DNA from 3 places in the Methylotuvimicrobium sp. genome. Region 1 is predicted to be linked to each of the others. Evidence: riboswitches for the same ligand, from Rfam matches in the RefSeq annotation. Region 1 holds a riboswitch; each other region holds the start of a gene.

Region 1 (3,280 bases):
ACGTTTAATTGTGCGTCATGGACGGATTGAATGGGCATGGTTTTGGGCGGAGCAGAGCGGACCAAACGAACGATCGTGTGGTTTCCTTTTTGGATTTTAACCGAATTTAAGCGGTTTGACGGTTTGATGAGTTGTGACGTTATTTCAGCAGTCACTTGCCTGCCGGCGACCTGTTCGGCTCGCGTATCGGTTGTCGCGATCAAAAAGCCGAGGCACAAAGCAAGAAAAACCGGCGTTTTTTGCCGCCGGTCGGCATAAAACGTTGCCGAACTTAATGTTCTGGCATCCTCCTTCAGAAAAATATCATGATGCCGCGCAATCTCGATTAGAGCTTGATAAGCTTTAGGATTTTTTAAACTAAGGTGGTTGGCGCAGACTAAGGACCGCTGCCCGTCAATTAGGCAAGGATGCAAATAATTGCAATCGGCGAAGCGGATGGCCCAATTTCTAAGCTTATCGACTAATAATTCATCATCTTGGGACTGGCCGTCGATTGGGCTAAGAAAAATGCGGTTAATAGCCGATAGAGCATCCATAAAATTCTCGAAGAATCTAAAAGTTACTGTTAGTTTAGTTCCAAATAGTAGTTATTGCTTTGTGCAAAGCGATCGTAAGTATGGATGACCAATCGATTACGAATTTATGTTTTAGATATGTCCATTTTCGCTTTAGTAGTTAATTGCTGTTTTCCCGCTTTTTAAACTCATAATATTTTTGAAATTGTTGTTGTTCATAGGCTATTAAGCCTAGGTGTAGGGTGCGCATCGCGCACCTGGGTCGGGCTCTTGTCGGTTCGGCACCGTGGAACGGTGCGCGATGCGCACCCTACGGAGCTATTAGCTTAGTTCCAAATAGTAGTTAGCGCAAAACGATCGGAAGCTTTCATAAACCCATGAGCTACGAATTCATGATTTAGGTATGGCTTCAATTCGATGATTGGGTTTGCGTGTCGGAACTATCCTGAAGCGACGGCGATTGATATTTCTCAAGTAAATATTGCTTCAGCCAGGTTTCGGTATCGACATCGGATTGAGGACTATCGTCGATTTTTTGCAAGCGTTGTTTTACTAAGTGTTGCGGCGTTAATAGCAACTCGATATCTGACATTGCGACAAACTTATCCGGGTGAACATTGTTGCCGTTTAGGATGTTGAAGAGCTGATGTTTTTTTAAGGATAGGCTGCCAATTAATTCCTCGCGAATGTCCAGCATAAGGGGTAGCAAATCGCTGCCGCTAAAGTCGTCTTCATGCAAGCACTTAAAGCGCTTTAGCATGTAGTTGATCGCAAAACGGTAAATATCCGACTCCCGCACATAAAACCGCGAAGCGGTGGCTTGAACCGCGTTACGAATACTGTTCTCGATACGCAGTGAAATGATGTGTTTCAGTTCGCTCAATTTCTTATACCTAATTCAAAAATATTTCGGATTGACTAACGGAACGTAGTTATTCACATCCCCCTATCGTTCCAACGCTCCAGCGTGGGAACGATAATTGCCGGGTGGCTGAATATTAACAACGGAACGGCTTGAAAACGGCAAAAGTTATGTATTTCTATCCTAGAAAGATGAAGTTGGCATGTGTTGTAGACCGTTCGTGCTGAGTTAAGTCGAAGCATGAAGGGTCTACAACACTTTCACCGGCTTGGTGAAGTCTCAAATGATCTTTTTAGGTTTATGGGTTTTTGGATATATGGATATGCGTATCAAGTCGAACCTTTTAAACATAAACGAAAAATATGACAGAAATGCGACAATTCAAAACAGTCGGCGCATTAACGGCGTTAGTTGTTTAAAACGTAATACGTTTCATGAAAATTTAACGAAGCTGTAAAACTTTTGAACTAATGACTATGAAAAAATATGCGCAAGTTGAAACTTTGCGGATGCGGAGTGGATCCGGCGAGGGGGAGTGGGGCCGGCGAAGGCAATCATAACATGGGCGGTACTGATTGCCAGCGATTTAACAAGGAATAGGCAGTTTCCGGTTTTAGCCGGATATGCCGGGTGTGAAGATGTTGCCAAACTCGCCGCGAGGCGGGGACGGAAAGCTGCGGGTCTCTTATCAAGTATCAAGAGATAGCCGGGCCGCGACCATTTACTAGGAATGGCCATGTACCCCGGTTTGGTTTTTGTTAACAGACTTTACGAGGATATTTTTTATGAATTTATTAGGTAAATCTCTAGCGGTCGGCGCGATGGCGTTGGTTGCGACAGGTGCTCAAGCGAGAATCGCCGGGGTTAAATTGACCGGTTTCGAAAACGATCCGCGTGGCTCCGAGCTTTTTCTGAGCGTTTACAATCCGGATGCGCAAATTTCATATGCAATGGATTTAGGTATCCGGCATGCTGATTTTTTGGATAATCCGCAAGCAATGAATCACTCGATCAACACCGATGCATTCAGCCAGTTTATGGCCGCAACCTCGCCAGGTGACAGGGTGATCTATAACATTGCCTCGGCTCACAATTCATTCGTCGATTTCGATAGCGTGAATTATTTGGGCATTTTAATGACATCCAAAAATGAAATTACTGTCGGCCCTTTCGACCGTTTTTCAGGTTCGTCATCAACACTTGATCAACATATCGACCAATTGAATGCAAGATCGGGCGAATTGACCGGCACCAATCAACAAATCGGCGATAAAGCGGTCAATTTAGATTCTTATTCGGCGCCTGGGCAAAGCGGTTATTTTCCGACAACTTGGGGTTCGAACATTGGTAATTCTTTCTCAGGTAATCTTTCGTCGTCAGCAGGCGAATCGACAGGGTTTTGGTGGTGGGGCTTCGACATGGATCCCAATACGTTCGAGTTGACAGAGAAGGCGGTTTACCTCGGCGATTGGAACTTTTCGATTGAAAATGGCAGCGCTTCATTGAATTTCGCGCCGGTTCCCGTTCCAGCGGCGGTATGGTTTTTCGGCACGGGTCTGATGGGCTTGATCGCTGCCAAACGCCGTAAAGCATAAGAAAATCATTCAAGCATACCCGGATGCAGGTCCGGGAGTTTTTTACACTCATACCTACATAAAGAGAATGGTCATGAAAAAAAATATCGTAACGGCCGCCTTGGGCGCGGCTTTGATTGCCGGTTTTTCCGGCACGGCTTCGGCGTGGACGCCAAGCGATGTACCCGATTTACGAATCAACATGTCGGGTGCCACTGCAATGGATAACTCTATCACCTCCCTGTTCACCAGCTTGTGTGATGCGGGTACTTTGCATAGCTATTTCAACGATGGTCCGAATCCGGGTAATCGTTACCGTGCCTTTTTCT
Region 2 (3,280 bases), on a different contig from region 1:
GGCCGGCAACTCTTAGAGAGGTTCTTTCGTTGACCATCAAGTTATTAAGATGGTTGTAAGTGTATCTACCGCGCAGGTTATCTACGGCAACGTTGTTCAAGATCCCAGCAATTGGAGCTTGTGTGACGTCGATGTTTTGACCAAAACCGGGAACCGGTGCTTGCAGGGCTGCTTCAAGCCTAACGCCATTGAATGTTTGAACTTCGAGTTGATTAATGCCGTTGCCGTCAGAGTAGGCCGATACGGGCACCGAAAAAGGCGTACATCCTTTTACATAAACAAGCGCCTCGGTGGCTTGCATGAGGCCTTCGTAAAGAGCGAAAGCCGCTCTTTCAGTGTCTCTCATATTGGTCATATTCAACAGAGGAGCTGCAGGTCCATTGTTGTATATGGCAGGAGCACCTGGAGGGTTGGCGCTGGCCAGGGTTGAAATGCCGAGCAATACGGCTGCTGCTGTGGTGGTGATTTTAGTTTTCATAAGAAACTCCTTTACTTTAAATTTAAAGTATGGTTGCCATGATTGTTATGGTAATCGCCGCATCCATGGCAAATGCGGTGATTAAAAGAGCTAAGTGCTCAATTTTATTAATTTATTTTTTCTCAGATTAATTACCTGCTGATGCAGGCTGATAATCTGTATTACGCTTGAATGTCTTCGATTTCATCGTTTACATTAAGCAAGCTTTCTGCGCCAGGAAGTCACCAGTCCGATCATTGCTGTGCCCATCAGCCAAATAGCCCCTGGAACAGGTACATTGCTAACTGGTGCCGAACATGTAGTGCAACTAGTGCCCATTACTTCAAAAAGATATGGCGATCCGTGTGCTCCGAGTGGATTCCAATAAGCGGCATAATACTGACCGTCATGGCCGGCACCGTTATAAGACCATTCAATGGGAAACGACAGGCTTTCATTGGTGAGAAAGAGCCAATAGGCTGTGTTTGGTTGTAAAAGCGCCGCTTCATTGGGATCTTGCGACGGTGCGTCGAACCAAACGTCATTGCCGCCAAAATGTTCCAGCTGCACAAAGCTGTCGGGTATCGATAAGTCGAACAGTTTGTCTCCAGGAATGTGGGTATCCCCTCCCAAAAAGTTATTGCTATAAACAGCTAGCGATATACCGTAGTTTCCGGATGAATCCTTAAGAGAGACGAGGTCGCCTGAAAAGTGACCGCCGGACGCTAAAGATAGACGGACGCTGTCTAATAAGCAGCCATTAGGGCAATTAAAAGGATCTACCGTAAATCGGCCGGCTGCCCAATCAGGTTCGCCGTCCTCAAAAAAGGGCGCTACAAGCGATTCGCCGCCGGAATATCCAAAAGGGAAGGTGTCGTAGATAGAAACTGATGCGGAAGCGGTACCGGCAAAAAGGCCCAGTGCAACGGCAGCGCTTAATTTTTTTAACGGTGCTTTAATTTTCAACATAATTACCTCTAATATGTTTGAAATTAAGTGCGGCCAGACTATCTGATGCAAAATGGAAGGTATCAGATTCTTGGCTTTCCGCCCCCGCCTCGCGACGGGTAAGGCTTTTAACTTAATAGAGCTAAAAAATCCCTATTGTTTCAAGTTATCTGGCCCGGGCAGTTAAATAGATCTGTCGAGCCGTCATAATCCAGGCATTATCCCAAATGCCTCATAAATTATTCGTTAGTTTCGTTAAAAAGCGCTTAAGGTAGAAAGTAATTCATACGTTAAATGCGCTTCAGCTTGCCATATAGTTGGTGCTTGTAATTGGCAAGGTATTTTTTTGTTTTCGCATAAAGCACTTGCATAGAGCGTGCCATCAGTCGATTTTGTTCCTTTAAGGCATTGAATTGTCAATTAAATAAAATGTATTTTGTGACGGAGGGCGCGTTTATTTTGGTAGCTGCATTTCGTGATGTAAAAATTATTGACAGTTTTATGTCTTAACAAAAGCTTAAAACGATTAAATCCGCCAAACGTCAAGAAAAGAAAATATGCATTGTTAATGAGAAGTAGCAGCGTTTGCAGGGAAAATTTTGTAAACAACTGAAAGACAAGGAAAGTATGGGGCGTCATTACAGGCTGTTTTGTTCTTTGGGGCGCTTAGGCTTGCCGAAGGGCTGGGGGAAAAGGATGATGTAAAAAATTTTGACGAATGATGCAATAAATTGGTCCAACTTAAAAACTGGATCTGATTTTGCTTGCAAAAGAATAAAGGCGGATGTTAGTTGGCTTGTTTTTTTGCTTAATCGTTAATAAATTAATGTACGGAAAAACAGTTACATATGAATGTCTGGGTATTTTTGGGAGTCTTGAAAGGCTAAATGATTTGCTTTGAGATAAGTGTTAAATATTCTGACATAAGGCCGGATAAGAGAAGCTTATCTCGATACGGATAAAATATTTTGACTCGTAAGGGCTTGGTTATTTCATAGTATTGAAATAGGTTATTATTGGTCTTGGGGCTTATCGAAGCATTGTTCTCAAGTTTTATTAACCTCAGCTTTAATTGCACCCATGGTTTATAATCTGCCCGAATCTATATAGCCAGGACTGTTCAATGGATTACTCAATTGCCAAGTACGCGCCTGAATACCACCCCTTTCTTAGTTATTTACAGCACCAAGATAAATTGACCGATGCCGAGTTAAAAAAGGTCGATCGAGTCATGCAGTCGACCGTGGCCGAAACCTTGCCGCACTTATTGATTAAACTCGGTATTTGTTCGGAAAGCGATATCGCGGAAGCTTTTATTGTAACGCATGACATAGAAAAAGTCGGGGTCGAGGATTACCCGCTTGAAACGCCTTTGTCTAATGATGTGTCCCTGCGATTTCTGAAACAATTTCATGTAATCGGTTTACGCGATACCGATGATGCAATTCACGTTGCGGTAATGGATCCGGAAAATCGCTTTGTGTTGGATGCGTTGAAACTGGCAACCGGCAAGCCGATTATTGCGAAAGTCGGACTGATGTCGGAAATCGATGCCGCGCTCGAACTGCAATATGGCGAAGGTAAATCCCAAATGGATAAGCTATTTGCCAATCTCGAGACAGACGAGATTGGCGAAGAGGATCTGGAACACCTTAAAGATATGGCGAGTGAAGCGCCGGTTATCAAAATGGTTAATCTGATCATGCAGCGCGCGATTGAGAGCCGAGCTTCGGATATCCATATCGAGCCGTTCGAGCAGCGCTTGAAAGTCCGCTTGCGCGTCGACGGCGTGCTGCAAAATATCGATGCGCCGCCGGTAACATCGACCGCGGCCGTGCTTTCGCGCATAAAAATCATGGCCAAACTCAATATCGC
Region 3 (3,280 bases), on a different contig from region 1:
GAATAGCAATTTAGTTCTGATTAGCAATGGCAGTTTAATGCACCAGACGAAGGTTCAGGTCGGGCTTCGGTCATTGCATCGCTATGGGGGAGAAGTTTGGTTCAAGTTTGATAGCGCGACTGATGCGGGGCGTAATTTAATTAATAACGCAGCGCAAACGATGGAGTCGGCATTAAGAAATCTAAAGATTTCGGCCGCAATCTGTCAGACTAAAATTCAAACTTGCCTAGTCGATTATTCCGGGCAGGGATTGACCGACGTGGAAAAAAACGCGTATTTGCAATTTTTAAAAAGAATCAAGAACGATGGTGTGGCGATTGGTAAAATTATGCTTTATACAATTGCGCGCCCATCGATGCAGCCGGAAGCGGCTAAAATGAAGCCGTTGTCACCGGAACTCATGCGACATTTTGCGGGCGAGATCAGAGCGCTTGGTTTCGAGGTTCGGGTAGATTGTTAGTTGCCTAGTTTCGGGTTGATGGCTTTGGGTAAATTGTTAGCGGGGAGAGGTGAATGGCGTCGGGTCGGGGAATGGGCGTTATCGGATAATATAGCGCACCCGACATCCAGCGATACGACCGAAGAAGGCTGTAAACTAAGATTTAGTTTCTCGGTTGAAAATCATTTTTTGCTCTGAAGCCGGATTTAAGCCTTAATATCTAAAAGACTTCCTATCGTTTTTTTCTCGGTTTCGAGAATTTTAACGGCGGCAGATGTTTCGAATTCAGCTTCTTTTAAGCTGAGTACCGGTTTAATAATGTCTTCAGACTTGAATTCGGAGCTGCCTACTTCATCGTTTTTTATCGGTAATGCAGCAATTTTGTGAGCCGCTTCGGCTGATTTATGTTGTGCGCCGTTGATGAGGTTCAATGCGCTGTTTGTTGGTGAAATGTCCATGGTAAAACCCTCGTGAAGTATGAGCGCTTAGTGGAATTATATAAACTAATTTTAGTCTTTTAAAATCAATTGTATGCTTCTTTATTGCTTCGCTTTAAGTCGAACAATAGCTCTTTTATGTTGTTTTGTCCGAGCGTTATTTCACGTTTCTTAGATTAAAAGGTATGAGATTTTTTTTGGCGATGGCAGGTATTCTTGCTGCCGATGGTAGTTCAGCTCAACGAGGCGCCTAATCCAACAGAAGGTCAGTTCGGCATTGAGTTATGGCAGGCGGTTTATTTTGAAGGGGTCGTTTCAAGAAAAGCGGAAGCGAATTTGCTCCCGCTAACGCTTGAGCAATTAGATTGTTTGTCTGCGTTTTGTAGAAGAAATAAGGCCAACCAAAGCGGCACCTAGTAACCAGATGCTTGCCGGTAATGGGACTGCTGTGACGTTTAGGCCAACATATTTTTTTTCAATGAAAGCCGCTTCTCCAAGTGTTGTGCTTATAGCACCTAGAAGATTTTGGATTGTGATATTCAGATATCCGCTATTGAAAGAAGTGGTATCTAAAATGGTATCTGCCTGCCAGTTATTGGTTTGCAAGAACGCAGTTTGAGTAAATGCATCATTAGCAACGATACTTTCGGTAGTGTCAAAGGATGGATTTTCAATATCGAAAGCGCGAACTTGACCTCCTACTCCAACAAGAGTTGAATTGCCAAAACTAAAATAATCGCCTTTTTCAATAACTGAAACGGTATTTATTTGATGTTGTGGGTTCAATGCTTGGACTTTGATGTTAACGGTATCGTTGGTCATGTCGACGCCGGCAGTATTCAAGGCGGTAGCGGTGAATGCTGTTGGGGTAAAGTATAAAGTGTCGCCTGAAACATTAGCTGAACCGAATAAACCGGTAAGCGTACTATCAAATTCAAACGAAACAGAATTGCCGTATAAGGTGACTAGGCTTGCTTGCGCACTCCCCGTAAAAAGATAAATAAATGATATTAAAACAAACTTGGTTATTCTAAACATGAAAAAAACTCCTTGTGATTAAGAGTAAAGTCAAAAAATTACATGGTGAAAAAGCTAGGCCAAATTAGTCAAAGAGCAATATTGACTTTGAAATAATGGTTGCAACAAAAAGATGCATGACATTAAAAATCTCACTAACAATTTAAGGTAGTCCGGCCATCTTTAAAATATTAAAGATCCGTAACTTTCCGGCCCCGCTTTACAACGGGTGAGGCTTTCTCTTAAAAATTTCTCTGCTGTGTTTGGCGTACTCGCGTAAAGAATCCGCCAAACACGTTTTTCGTAAAGTTCGATTTAGTCAATTTCAATAGTAACGATCATGAAGAAGCCTTCATCGCCCCGGCAAATGAAAGTTCGAGGCGTGGCGGAGGATGCGGTCACTCGCCCGACAGGACGCCGTGAATACGTCCATGTAGGCTCGACGGCGGCGACTGATTGCCATGGATGGCATGAATGCAGATTTTGCAGGAGCAAAAATCTGCCCTGCCGCCGACGCCTGTCGATCGAGCAACGGCATCCTCTTCGGAGCCGGCATTGTACTTTCACAAAAAAACTGATATCTACTTCACGATACTGACGATACTACTAAAATATTACATTTCCATTAAGAAAAGCTAAATTCTTTTCTCGATATGTGTTCAATTTTACTACAATGGCTCCGAATCGTTTCATCATGAAAGTTTCTACGACCTTTATTATAAAAAGCAATACTTATACCAAATATTAGAAAATTATTATAATCAAAACGTTGTGAGCAGTATGGTCATTGTTTTAATCGCAAAAATCTTTCTTTTGTAAAAAATATTGACAATTAAGTGCAGTTTATAGTCTGTAAGTGACTGCTTTTAAATGAGCTATGACTAATTGATAAGATGGTTTTACATATTTTAACGTGCTGAGATATCATTTTTACTTCGATGTTTTGTTGGCGGAGCGAATAGATTGTTGTTAAGGCCTAGGCTCAAAGAGGATCAGGATTTAGTGCGGCTGAAATTGTAAAATAACTTGACAAAGTTTGTTATTAAAATGGCGCGCTGCTCTTTGTGTGATTTTACCTGTCAGGCATGTAATTTCGGCATTTGCGTATGAAACGCTGGGGGGAAATCGGCAATGGTTAAGTGTCAAGAATGTTGTCGATCCTGCGCCTAAATATTAGCTCATAATTGGTATCTTAAATGCTTCAACTAGAATCGCGAGTCGTTGAATTAGGCCTGCAAAAATTAAAATCGCCGCAACAAGTTTATATTGCCTATAGCGGCGGTGTAGATTCGCATGTGTTGTTACATCTTTGTGCTTCGATATCTTCTCTACAAAATAAAATTACCGCGGTTCATATACATCACGGTTTGCAAGCGGTAGGCGATGC

Evidence for each region. Region 1 has a riboswitch for cyclic di-GMP ahead of ACRJJO_RS15540 (hypothetical protein). Riboswitches for the same ligand answer to the same signal wherever they lie in the genome.
Region 2: another riboswitch for cyclic di-GMP. It lies ahead of ACRJJO_RS15765 (hypothetical protein); the one in region 1 lies ahead of ACRJJO_RS15540 (hypothetical protein).
Region 3: another riboswitch for cyclic di-GMP. It lies ahead of ACRJJO_RS05985 (VPLPA-CTERM sorting domain-containing protein); the one in region 1 lies ahead of ACRJJO_RS15540 (hypothetical protein).

Annotation. Positions count from the first base shown of each region.
Region 1 covers NZ_JBNGHF010000034.1:34,174-37,453, reverse strand. Annotated here, with positions in the region: gene ACRJJO_RS15550 (hypothetical protein) at 1-536, opposite strand, end outside; gene ACRJJO_RS15545 (hypothetical protein) at 925-1,398, opposite strand; cyclic di-GMP riboswitch class I at 2,011-2,096, shown strand; gene ACRJJO_RS15540 (hypothetical protein) at 2,163-2,972, shown strand; gene ACRJJO_RS15535 (hypothetical protein) at 3,046-3,280, shown strand, end outside.
Region 2 covers NZ_JBNGHF010000036.1:3,261-6,540, reverse strand. Annotated here, with positions in the region: gene ACRJJO_RS15770 (hypothetical protein) at 1-478, opposite strand, end outside; gene ACRJJO_RS15765 (hypothetical protein) at 674-1,426, opposite strand; cyclic di-GMP riboswitch class I at 1,452-1,541, opposite strand; gene gspE (type II secretion system ATPase GspE) at 2,529-3,280, shown strand, end outside.
Region 3 covers NZ_JBNGHF010000008.1:56,299-59,578, forward strand. Annotated here, with positions in the region: gene ACRJJO_RS05975 (radical SAM protein) at 1-460, shown strand, start outside; gene ACRJJO_RS05980 (hypothetical protein) at 646-897, opposite strand; gene ACRJJO_RS05985 (VPLPA-CTERM sorting domain-containing protein) at 1,237-1,914, opposite strand; cyclic di-GMP riboswitch class I at 2,058-2,139, opposite strand; gene tilS (tRNA lysidine(34) synthetase TilS) at 3,090-3,280, shown strand, end outside.